Regions from separate parts of the Neobacillus oceani genome, predicted to be linked through region 1. Evidence: riboswitches for the same ligand, from Rfam matches in the RefSeq annotation. Region 1 holds a riboswitch; each other region holds the start of a gene.
The links. Region 1 has a riboswitch for S-adenosylmethionine ahead of fbpA (Fur-regulated basic protein FbpA). Riboswitches for the same ligand answer to the same signal wherever they lie in the genome.
Positions count from the first base shown of each region.

Region 2: linked by a shared signal. The riboswitch ahead of V1499_RS17580 (methionine ABC transporter ATP-binding protein) and the one ahead of fbpA (Fur-regulated basic protein FbpA) in region 1 are both predicted to bind S-adenosylmethionine.
Region 3: linked by a shared signal. The riboswitch ahead of V1499_RS06445 (MFS transporter) and the one ahead of fbpA (Fur-regulated basic protein FbpA) in region 1 are both predicted to bind S-adenosylmethionine.

Region 1 covers NZ_CP143543.1:844,120-848,332, reverse strand. The annotation lists gene V1499_RS04220 (putative bifunctional diguanylate cyclase/phosphodiesterase) at 1-353, opposite strand, end outside; gene V1499_RS04215 (ArsB/NhaD family transporter) at 713-1,993, shown strand; gene V1499_RS04210 (hypothetical protein) at 2,006-2,287, shown strand; gene fbpA (Fur-regulated basic protein FbpA) at 2,311-2,478, opposite strand; SAM riboswitch class I at 2,559-2,658, opposite strand; SAM riboswitch class I at 2,871-2,973, opposite strand; gene V1499_RS04200 (iron-sulfur cluster assembly accessory protein) at 3,065-3,364, opposite strand; gene V1499_RS04195 (hypothetical protein) at 3,398-4,126, opposite strand; gene V1499_RS04190 (class I SAM-dependent methyltransferase) at 4,158-4,213, opposite strand, start outside.
Region 2 covers NZ_CP143543.1:3,454,280-3,458,492, forward strand. The annotation lists gene V1499_RS17570 (MetQ/NlpA family ABC transporter substrate-binding protein) at 170-1,009, opposite strand; gene V1499_RS17575 (methionine ABC transporter permease) at 1,062-1,730, opposite strand; gene V1499_RS17580 (methionine ABC transporter ATP-binding protein) at 1,723-2,748, opposite strand; SAM riboswitch class I at 2,909-3,021, opposite strand; SAM riboswitch class I at 3,193-3,292, opposite strand; gene V1499_RS17585 (hypothetical protein) at 3,356-3,703, opposite strand; gene V1499_RS17590 (MFS transporter) at 3,856-4,213, opposite strand, start outside.
Region 3 covers NZ_CP143543.1:1,271,570-1,275,782, reverse strand. The annotation lists gene V1499_RS06450 (LLM class flavin-dependent oxidoreductase) at 1-989, opposite strand, end outside; gene V1499_RS06445 (MFS transporter) at 986-2,404, opposite strand; SAM riboswitch class I at 2,764-2,881, opposite strand; gene V1499_RS06440 (M3 family metallopeptidase) at 3,092-4,213, opposite strand, start outside.

The sequences.
Region 1 (4,213 bases):
CCTTGGAATCCGGCAGGGACTTCCTCGGCGATCAGCCTCCGCTGTCGCCAAACCTCAAGGTCATTAGCTCTATTGATCTCTGCAATGTGCCGCGGAAAAAAATCATAAACCGTCTTTCCAACCAATTCATCCAGTTCCATGCCGTGGACTCTTAGAACCTCCGCATTCGCAAATAAAGTCCGTCCTTCCCTGTCCTCCAAAAATATATTGAGTGGAAGGGAATTGAGAATGTTCAGTTTCATAGATTCGCTAATCCGGAGTTTTTTTGAAAGGTCCTGCTCCTTTTCTTCCAGTTCTTCCACACGCTTTAGTAGTTCCAGGTATTCCGACTTGATTTTCTCAAATGTCTCCATCCCGCTATCCTTCCCAGTTCAAGTTCCCCGATGCTTCTTCCCGGCCAATGAACTGCCATTGTAAGACAAAGTTGGTCTATCATTGTCCTTAGAAATGAAATAACCACAATAGTCCGATATCAATATTTTATAATGGCAGTCGCTGTCAAATCCCGTTGTTTCCCAAAAATTCATAAAGTTGTCGATTAGTGGTTTTGCTTGTAAGATAACTCCATATTTTTACACGAGGGGGGAATTACTATAATTCCACTAAAATACTGGCAGTTGTGTTTTTAAAATTCTTTCAATATAATTTTAGAAAAGCTTTTTTAAAAAATTCAAAAGTTTTCATAAATATTTTGACACTGGAGATGGGGATTTTGACAAATCAGGCATTGCTTGCCATTGGAATTTTCCTGGTTGCCTATGCATTTATCGTAACCGAGAAAATCCACAGGACAATCATCGCGATGGCAGGGGGCATCACGATGGTTCTCCTCGGCATACTCAATCAGGAAACAGCACTTCAACACATTGACTTTAACACTCTGGGCCTGTTGACAGGGATGATGCTAATTGTCGCAATCACGGCTGAAACCGGATTATTCCGTTATTTGGCCATCTGGTCTGCAAAGAAGGTAAAAGGTGACCCTTTAAAGCTCCTCATTGTTTTAGGGCTGATTACCGCACTGGCTTCTGCATTCCTCGATAACGTGACGACCGTTTTACTGATTGTTCCAGTTACCTTCAGTATTACGCTGCAGCTGAAAGTGAATCCGATGCCCTATTTGATTACGCAAATTATCGCTTCGAATATCGGGGGCACGGCAACGCTCATTGGCGATCCGCCGAACATAATGTTAGGAAGCGCCGTCAAGGAGCTGACTTTTTCCGCTTTCATTGTAAACCTGGCTCCAATCTCGTTTATCGTATTGATTGTGAATATTGCGATCCTCGCTTTCCTTTATCGAAAGTCCCTAAAGACTACGGAAGAACTGAAAGCCGGCATTATGAATCTTGATGAAAAAGCGGAAATCACCGATACTGTATTGCTGAAGAAATCACTATTTGTTCTCGCGGTAACAATTTTGGGCTTTTTTGTCCACCAGTTCATCCAAGTCGAGAACGCGACAATCGCATTGGCGGGCGCCTTTCTCCTCCTACTAATAACTGGGGAACATTACCTTGAGGAGTCAATGAAAAAAGTCGAATGGCTGACAATCTTTTTCTTTATCGGTCTATTCGTCCTTGTCGGAGGCTTAATGGAAACAGGGATTATTTCAATGCTCGCCGAAAAATCGATGGAGTTTACCGGCGGGGATGTGACCGCGACATCGTTGCTCATTCTTTGGGTCAGCGCAATCGCATCCGCATTCATTGACAATATTCCATTCGTCGCCACGATGATTCCGATGATCAAAGACATGGGCGCGATGGGAATTACCGACCTGGAACCGCTGTGGTGGAGCCTCGCTCTTGGCGCATGCCTCGGCGGGAACGGAACCTTGATCGGCGCGAGTGCCAACGTCATTGTCGCCGGTATGGCCGCAAAGGAAAAACATCCAATTTCCTTCGTGAAATTCCTTATCGTCGCCTTCCCGCTCATGTTGCTGACAATAGCCGTTTGCACGGTCTATGTTTATTTCCGGTATTTACAATAAAGGGGGAAACCTGTGATGGATTTGGTTTACACATACGATCGAACCCGTTTGGAAATCGTTGAAATGCAAGGTGAAAGTGACCTGGAATTCACCCTGAAATTTGCGGACCATGCCCTCGAAAAAAATTTTAACACCGTCCGCGACTATTTTTACGGAAATGACGACCTAACGGATGCTTATTTCCATACGAGCCTGGATAAAGTGGTAAATGTCTCCCTGAAGCAGGAATACTATACTGAATTTCTCCTCCAGCTTTTTAAAAACAAATTGCTTTTATCACTGATGTGGAAGTAAAAAAAAGCCGGGCGCTTCAATCTTTAGCGCCCGGCTTCTTTTTTTAATATAAGCATGTATTCATGTTCAAGGGTTTGTAGGGGCGCGTCGTATAGATGCTGTTTATCCGATGTTTTGTATACATTCCTTGAAAGTAGTTCTTCAATCAGTTTTTCTTTCCTCTTCTCAATCATTTCTGATGTTCTTGCCACTTTTCTTCTCCTTTCCGTTGAATTTTAATAAAAATACCTCTCCCGATAAGGAAGAGGTTGCTAGTTTGTTTGCGTTGCTCTCCTTATCTCTCAGGGATTCCCTGCTGGAATTGGCACAGTGCCGTTGGGCCTGCTGCCGAGGCTTCAAAGGGCCATTCCCTCCACCTCTCTTGATAAGAACGGTATTCAGTTTTGGGTATTATGAAAAGCGCAAGCGCCCGTTTAGCGCCGTATGGACTGGAGGGCCCCGATGGAGATAAAGGAAACACGATGAGCCTAGGCGAATCGATGTTGACTTATCGTAGCGAGGGGACCGAAGTACACTAGGCGCTGGGCGCTGGAGCTAGACAAAAAAAACCCTTCTCGATAAAAAGAGGGCGGCATCCGTTCTCTTCTTATCTTTCAGGCGCTTGCCCGCAGGAATTGGCACAGTACACGTAAAGGCCTGTTGCCGAGGCTTCAAAGGGCCGTTCCCTCCACCTCTCTCGATAAGAAATATACAATTTCATTTACTTTAGCGTATTGCAGTTGGAAAGTCAAACCCCTTTTTCAACCTGAGGGCGAAAGAAGTGCTTTTCGCCCGTACTTAATGATGATGGTGGCCGCCTTTGGAAGGGTTCGTGATTACAAACTCCTCGCGTGGGACGTAAAAATACTGAATCCAGACTCCATTTAAATATTCCTCGCGTGAATCGAGGATGATGTCGATATCCTTGTCCGTTTTAACGACTTCATCATGCTCCTTAGGCGTATCAAGGACTAGGTCATAGTGGGCATGGTCTCCGTGCATATGTGTGATGATGACCCGGAACATTTGGCCTTCTTCGGCAGTTTTAAGCATCTCTTTTAGTACTTTTGCGGCATTGCGGTTAATTTTCACTTTCATTTTCGGCAGCTCCTTTTACGAGAAATTTTGCTTTTATAGCTGTTCAGTTTCAAACAAAGTTGGATTCCAGCCCGTGTTCAACGCTTGTTTGGATGCCCATAAATTGCCTAGAAGCCTTGGAACCATTTGTTTGGACGGCAGTTGATTGTATTCCTGAAAGTAAACGAAATACAAAAGGTAAAGGAATGCATTCGTTTTAAGATGGATTTCCCTGAAATACGGCTCATTTTCGGTCACAGTCGCAAACGAACGCGTTTCCACTCCTGCGATGTACCGCGTTTCTTTCCCTTTAAAAATATTCTTCACAAAATGGATGTTCCCGACCACCGTTGGATCGTCCTCGCCATCCGCATTCGCAAGTCCGGCCTGTTTTTCCGCCGAAAAGCCATGAAGGTTATCCACTAGTATACTTGTATGGGCATACGCCTTATCGAACCCTTCATCCGCTGGCAGCAGCCCTTCATCCTCCAGCAGGCTGACAAGCGGGAGGGTTGTCCCATCTTCCACATATGCGGGCCTGGCTGTTTGTCTTGCCCATTTCAGGCCCGATAAACTCTTCGAGGTAAAAAAGGTCATAAAGTACCAATTTCCTTGGTCATCTTCAGCCAGCTGCAGAACCGGTTCACCCTTCCGGCGTAAAATGCGGAACCTGTCCGCCTTATCAAACATAAATCGCTCAGTATCCGATTCTTCCCAACCAGCCAGGTATGTAATCCCGGGCTTCTCGACCTCAACGGCAATGTGAATATAGTAGAAGAACATCCCAAAACACTCCTGGCAAAAAAGTCTCCCTCTACCATTCCCGAATGCCGGTGTTTTCACACATTTCCTCTATATTCCTGCACTCAA
Region 2 (4,213 bases), 2.0 Mb from region 1:
CTCCTAACGATTCATTGTCCTCGTTAGTATGAAGAAATGGCCGGGGAAGTATGCGTATTGACGGCAGGCTTCCATCCAAGGATAAACAAAAAACGGCCCCCATTTAGAATGGGGGCCACCAAATTAGAAGTATCACATTTTTCCTAAGGAAAGCCGGTCCGCAAGCCGATTATTCGGATACCGGAACGACTGAGCCTTTGTACTTTTCAAGAATGAAGTCCTGAATTTCCTTGGAGTGCAGGACTTCCAAAAGAGTTTTGATTTTGTCGCTGTTTTCATCGCCTTTGTTGACAGCGATGATGTTGACGTATGGTGAATCAGATTCTTCAATGGCAATTGAATCTTCAATTGGGTTCAGGCCTGTGTCAATTGCATAGTTCGAGTTGATGAGCACTGCATCGCCTTCACCTTGGTTGTAGATTTGCGGCAGAAGCTTTGCTTCGTATTTCGCATCGAATTTAAGGTTTTTAGGGTTTTCAACGATGTCTTCAACAGTCGCTTCAACTTTGTTAACGCCATCTTTCAGCTTGATTAGCCCTTTGCTTTCTAGCATGGAAAGGATGCGGCCATGGTCAGGAACAGAGCTGCTCACAATAATGTGCGCGCCATCTGGCAAATCATCAAGGCTCTTGTATTTCTTGGAATAAACGCCGATCGGCTCAATGTGGACTCCGCCAGCGTTGGCAAAATCATAGCCATTTTCCTTGATTTGAGCTTCAAAATATGGAATGTGCTGGAAGAAGTTAGCATCAAGTTCCTTTGCGTCCAATGCTTTGTTAGGAAGAACATAGTCCGTAAATGTTTTGATTTCAAGGTCGATGCCTTTTTCTTTTAAAATCGGCTTCGCTTCTTCAAGAATCTCAGCATGCGGTACGTTTGTAGCGCCAACAACGAGTTTGTTGTCGTCTTCCTTTTTGTCGCTTCCCGCTTTGTTGTCATCGGAGCTGCCGCAAGCAGCGAGTACGAGGACAAGGGCGAATGTTAAAAGTGTTCCAAGCCATTTTTTCATGTTCTCTTCTCCTTTGTTGTAAGTAAACTATCAGCCGCGCGGACTGAGGGATTTATCTTTTATCCAATTTACGGGTAATCGTATCCCCGATTAATTGAATGATAAAAACAATAATTAGGATGATGATAGTTGCCATAACTGTTACGTCATTGCGGCTTCTCTGGAAGCCTTCAAGGTAAGCAAGGTTTCCAAGTCCTCCAGCGCCAATCGCGCCGGCCATTGCCGTGTAGCTGACAAGGGCGATCGCTGTAACGGTAATTCCGGAAACAAGCGCCGGCATTGATTCGGGCAATAGCACTTTCCAAATAATCGTCCAGGTTGACGCGCCCATTGATTTGGCCGCTTCGATGACACCTTTATCAATTTCACGCAGCCCAATTTCAACCATCCTCGCGTAAAACGGCGCCGAACCGATAATGAGTGCCGGCAATGCGGCATTTTCCCCTATCATGGACCCGACTACGAAAACCGTGAACGGGATGAGCAGGACAATCAGGATGATGAAAGGAATTGAACGGAAGACATTCACAAAAGCTGCAATGATTTTATTAATGAATGCATTTTCCCAAAGGTTGCCCTTCCCAGTAAGGAAGAGAAGCAATCCAAGGATGATGCCGAGGACAAATGTAACTGCAACGGATATGCTCGTCATGTAAAGCGTTTCACGTGTTGCCGCCCACATATTTTCCCAGACGACATTCGGGAAATAGGTTTCAAGCATTCGCAATCACCTCCACGCCTACCTGCTGGGAATTAATATATTCCAGCGCCTTTCCGAGTTCGCTTTCCGGTCCATCAAGATGAAGGAACAGAGTACCGTAGGATCCGCTTTGCGTTTGTGAGATCTTTCCCTGCAAAATATTGGCCGTTATATCAAACTTCCTGATCAAGTTTGTGATAAGAGGCTGTTCAGTCGCCTCGCCGACAAATGTGAGCTGGATGACCTTTCCGGATGGAAGGCGTTCGAGTAGATGCTCTACCGCATCCTTTGTTTCCTCAGGCTCCGTTACCTGCTGGACGAATCGCTTCGTTATTGGCTGCTGTGGATTCTTAAAGACATCCAGCACCGGGCCGAGCTCAACGATTCTTCCGCTCTCCATAACGGCGACGCGGTGGCAGATTTTCCTGATAACATGCATTTCGTGGGTAATCAGGACAATCGTCAAACCGAGCCGCTTGTTAATGTCGACCAACAGGTCAAGAATCGAATCCGTCGTCTGCGGATCGAGAGCGGATGTCGCTTCGTCGCAAAGCAAGACCTTTGGGTTATTCGCAAGCGCCCTAGCAATGCCGACACGCTGCTTTTGCCCGCCGCTTAATTGTGACGGGTACGCATTTTCCCTGCCCTCAAGGCCGACAAGCTTAATTAGCTCATCGACACGCTTTTTGCGCTTCGGCCCCGAAATTCCGGCAATTTCAAGCGGAAACGCGATGTTTTCCCGGACTGTGCGTGACCAAAGAAGATTGAAATGCTGGAAAATCATTGAGATTTCCTGGCGTGCCTTCCTAAGCTCTCTTCCCGAAATTTTCGAGATTTCACGGCCTGCAATCGTTATGGATCCTTCGGTTGGGCTTTCTAGCCTGTTCAGCATCCGGATCAACGTACTTTTGCCGGCGCCGCTGTACCCGATAACGCCGAAGATTTCCCCTTCGCGTATATCGAGATTGACATTATCAACCGCTGTCAGTGTCCCATGTTTTGAAGGAAAGCTTTTTCTGACATTTTTTATCGAAATCATCGAATCACCTTCTTTACACCCATTTACCCATCATGCAGGGCAGCAATCATGCCTTGTTCTATCTAATCCTATCGTTTGAATATACAAAAGGATTCATTCCGAAAAAAGTAAAAAGCCTTTCTGCAACCGGGCAGAAAGGCATAATAAACATTTATCCTTTCTCCCATCTCCCAAAGCGAACGCTTTGTGTGAATTGGCACCATTTCACAGAAATCATCCTGTGACGGTTGCCGGGCTTCATCGGGCACATCCCTCCACCTCTCTTGATAAGAGTAGCTAAGCTATTCAATTAATCACGATTGCTATCGTATCATGGCGAAATTAAGGTGTCAATAAAGAAGTTTTTGAACTAGGGCCGGAAATATCAGGCAGGATTGCACAATGGAAAATCATCTACAATCCCCTAAAAATAAAAACCCGCTCCATAAGAAGAGGGGCTATCTCCTCTTATCTTTACAGGGAGTCTCCCTGCTGGAATTGGCACCGTGCTTTCACCGGTTGCCGGGCATCATTGGGCCATTCCCTCCGCCTCTCTTGATAAGAATTATAAAATTTTTAGAATCTTGCCAAAGATTTAATGAAAGTTTATCTTAATACATAATTCCCGTCAATAGGGAATTTTTTCAAACTCATTTTCCTTTGCCAAAAGAAAGATCGATTCAAGCTTCAGCACAGTGCGGAAAGACGCATCGATATTTATTGCCCGATGATTGAGCAGATCGCGTATTCTTTTCGTGCCGCAAAGCAGTTCGCTGATAGCTTCAGGGCTTCCCGTGATGTTTGCAAGCAAGGGTTTGCTTAGGATCTCACCGTTTGAAACAATCGCCTTACCGTCCCCAAACTCCACAAGAGAACCTCCAATTTGTATATAAACCGTCTGGCTGCTGCCAAATAAAGAATGGATATGCGGCTTTTTATTAAAATTGGCACAGAACCGATGAATCTGCTCAATCATTGTGAATCCCCCCTGCTTACTTAATTCATTTCCGGAAGTAGGAATCCTCCATTATTCGTTCGACAAAATCTTCATAAGCAGGCTTCTTTTGTGTTTTTTTCAAAAAAATCCGCCAAAGCTAAAAGGTAATGCAAAAATTCCGGGGAAATATGTCACATTCCGGCAGCTTTTGGAACCTGGGAAGCCTGGTTTTTTAAAACCTTCCTCCCGAAAACAAGATAGAAGTAAACAGAACTAATTAAGTAAAGGCTTGCGGTTATCGTGAAGACATATGCATAGCCCCAATAGTCGCCGTACCTGACTACGATTCCGGTTGAAACCGGCCCCATAAACGCCCACCCTAAATTGAAAACAGTCTGGTTGATCGAATTGGCCAATCCCTTCATAGAATCGTCAACACGTGACATGATGAGCGAACTTTGAATCGGGTTCCCGGCATTCATGAGCGCCTGCCTGAACAGGAAACCAATCGCGGCTAGCCACAAGTTTTCCGTGTAGGCGGTCAAAAGC
Region 3 (4,213 bases), 430 kb from region 1:
TCAAGCGGGGTATCCATGCTGACATTCCCTAAATCTATCCCTGCCGCACCTGCCATATGTGCAACCATCATTTCCAAATCTACCTTATTTTCGAGTTCGATTGCTTTACGCTGCGCTTCTTCTTCAGTGTCCCCTATAACAAAGGATAAACCTTGATAAAACTGAAGGTCCTTTCCATCTCTTCCATGTTGAATTGCAATTCGCCGGGTTTCTTCAATCTGCTTACGAGCAATTTCCGGATTCGGTGCTTTGATGAAAACCCCTTCCGCATTTCGAGCCGCAAAGTCGCGCCCAGTCGGTGATGATCCAGCTTGGAAAAGTACCGGCGTCCGTTGCGGTGATGGTGCAACAAGGTGAGGTCCCTCTACCTTATAGCGCTCACCAACATGATTTATTTTATGTACTTTATCTGAATCAGCATAGATTCCACTTTCTTTATCCTTCAAGAGTGCTCCTTCATCCCACGAGCCTTCCCAGAGCTTATATAACACATCGGTATATTCATCCAACCATTTGTAGCGTTCATCGTGCTCAACCATACCATCATAGCCGAAGTTTCGAAAAGCATTATCCAAAAATCCTGTCGTCATGTTCCATGCAATCCTGCCTTTTGAAATATGATCAAGCGTCGATACACGCCGTGCAAAATTATACGGATGTTCTTGTAGTGGAGAGGCCGTAAAAGCTAATCCGAGATTCTTTGTGTGAACGGCCAAAGCTGATAATAGCACCATTGGGTCATTGCTCGGTATTTGCAACCCTTTTTCTACATGATATTTCCATCCACCACGATGATTTCCATATAATCCAACCACATCCGCGAAAAAAATAGAATCAAAGCCACCTTCGTCAAGTCGCTTTGCCAATGATATCCAGAGATCTATATCATTGAAATCCCTCTGGCGACCCTCGTCCTCGCGCCACAATCCATGTAAATTGTGATTGGCTGTATTCATAAGAAATGCAGAAAATGAAAGGGGCTTAGTCATGACTTACTCATCTCCTTCGAAAATGAATTATATGATGTACTCGGCACATACCCCGTCGAATCGCGCTCCTTCGTTATACGCGCTAACCCAATCGCGGATATACAGGCAACCACGTTGACAAGCGCTACAAAGATAGGTGGAACAAGAGCCCCGATATTGGAAAATGAAGAGAACAACACTGGGAATAGTGCACCTCCTATAGCGACAGGAACGTTGTAAGCGATAGCCCCCGAAGTAAAGCGATGTGCCGCCGGGAAAACATCGACTACGGTAAATGGAGCTAGTGCGTAATGGAACCCTACAATCAAACCGAGTATTACGATTCCAAAAATCATACCTCCAGGGACGGTAAACAACCAATAGGCAAAAACAACGAATACAGCGAATACAGCACAACTTGCGATGCGAAATGCTGGTATATAATCAGGGTTTCGACCGACAATCCAGGCGTAGACAGGTACAGACAATCCAAATATGAGCCCCGTAATTCCCATTGTGAGGTTCGCTTCTGTTGGTGCGAATCCACTTACATTCACAAGGTATATTGGCATATATAAAAGCACCATTACAGCGGCTGCATTGTAACCTAAGACATAGATTGATGTAAGAATTAAGCGTTTAGGATCATATTTCAAACTATCCTTAAAAGGTGATGCCGAGATTTCTCCATTTTCCTGTAGTTTTTTGAACACTGGTGATTCGTCTAATCCAGATCGTATAAATAGCGCAATAAGCCCGAGCGGCGCAGCTGAAATAAATAATAGTCGCCATCCCCATTCGTTAAACGCATCACCACCTAACCATACTCCAAGCCCGTAGGCAGCAAACGCCGCAGCTGGATAGCATAAGCAGGTGCCTAACTGAATCAAACCCATTAAAAAGACTTTATTTTTCCTATTAGAAAACTCATAAACATAGGCCGCGGCGCCGACAAATTCTCCACCTGCAGAGATTCCTTGCACAGCCCTGCACGCCATCAAAAGAATCGGAGCGCCGATTCCAATGGCAGCGTATGAGGGGATCAGTCCAATACAAAGCGTCCCTATCGCCATCATGGAAATCGTTAATACAAGGAGTTTTTTACGGCCTATCCTGTCACCAATTGCCCCCATGATGACACCACTTATTGGGCGCAGGAGATATGTGAAACCAAAGGCAAGCAACGAATAAATGAGAGCGTATTCCCCAGCTTCCGAGAATAAGACCAAGGATATGCCGATTGCTGCATAAGAATAGATTGCTAAATCATACCATTCGATAAAGTTGCCAATCGCACCCGATATCACGACTTTTCTAATTGTTTTCTGATCCGGTGCGCTGTTGGTTGACGATGCCAGTTCAGCTTGTTTCATTTTCATCCCTCTTTCAAAAATAATTGAGCTTTGCAACACGCTCTTTCTTACTTGATACTTCATGGTAAATTACCCTGAGGCTCCTAAATGTTCGGGTTTTTTCGTTACAGATGGGTCCTCTATTAGCCTCTTGGTAAAAATAAAATAGGTTGTTAAATGGTCAGGGTGCTAATTTACACTTTTTAACATTTGAGTTTATGCATCTTTGATTCCTCCTACTTATTATCCCTATTTTTCCAATAGCATAACTAGGATATAAAGGCGTGTGAATGTATGGTTTTTTCTAAGAAGCTGATATGGATATAATTAATTGGACAATGACTTTAGGCGTTCCATCTGTTGCCAAGTCCTTATATATACCAAAAAAACCCCTTCCATTAAGGAAGAGGTTTTATAAACAGAGTCTATAGAGTCTACACCCTCCCTTATCTTCCAAGCTAAAATGCTTGCTGGACTTAGCACCTTATCACTGAAATATAATTTGAGTGATGGTTGCTGCAGGATCTCTGGACCAGATTCCTCCCCTGCTCTTAATAAGGAAAATATTCATTTTTTTAAGATTATTCTCATAATAGTTTACTAAAATAATACTGTCAAGTGTTAAACTTTTTTGTTAGATAGAAGTGACCAGCTTTCCCTGTTATTTTTTCCTTCAAAATCCGTTTCAACCAATGTTTCAACGTGCAACTAAATGTAGCTGGGCAGGGAAGCATTTTTCGGTTCAGCCACTTCTCATTTTTTCAAAAAAACTTAAAAGCTCTTTTCCAGCTCATCCACAATCGTACCAATATGGGCGATGGCCTGTTTGATGACGTCAGTTGTGCTCATGTTGAGCCCGGCCATCTTGTACAGGTCGAAGCCGCCCAATGTTCCTCCACGCTTAAGGACCTCTGTCCACTGCTCGCCGACGGAAACCCCTTCCTCCTTGATCCGGTTTGCTACGACAGTGGAAGCGGATGTGCCAATCGAGTAGGTGAACGGATAAAGGCCCATATAATAATGCGGCTGGCGCATCCACGTCAGTTTCGCGCCTTCATCGATTTCGACGGTGTCTCCCCAGAACTCCGATAAAATCGCGCCTTTCGTGTCGCTGATGACACTTGTCGTCAACGGAATCTCCTGGTCTGCCATTTTATACAGCCTTCTCAACAATTCGGCTTCTAGAATATGGGTAACGCAATTATGGTGGTAGCTCATCATCAAGTACATATTCAGCCAGCGGTGCAGCCTCGGGTCATCACGTTTTTCACGAAGGTACTGGACAATTAAATGTTCGACCAAGGTGGACGGCGCCTCGACGAATAACAGAGACCCGCCATTGTTAATGAACTTCTGGTTTTGAGCGGCAAGCGTGAGATGAATGGCGTGTCCGAGCTCATGGCCGAGGAGAATCACATCGAACAGATTGCCTCCCCATGGGTAAAATGAATAGCCATGCACACCATGGACGCCGCCTCCGAATGCGATCATCCTCCGCCCGACGTTATCGCCCCGGTATACCCAGCGGTCCGTGAAAACCTTCCGCATTTGTTCCTGGTATTCAGGTCCGAGCACCCCAACGGCTTCAACGATGATTTCCCCTGCCTCTTCGTAGCTGATGGGCGGATCAAAATCAGGGTCAAGCGGTGCTTTAACATCCGAGAAAAGCAATTTGTCGAGGCCAAGCTGACGTTTCCTTAGGCGCGCATACCTTTGCATATGCGGGGCAAGTTCCTGCTGGAACGTATCGAGCACATCCTCAAAATAGCCTCGGGGAATGCCATCCCCTGAATAAAAGTTGTTGTCCGCCGGCGAGTCATAGTGAAGCAGAAAATCCATCGTCGTTGGATACTGGCGCAGTTTCGCAATCGCCACATTTTTATGTATTTCGTT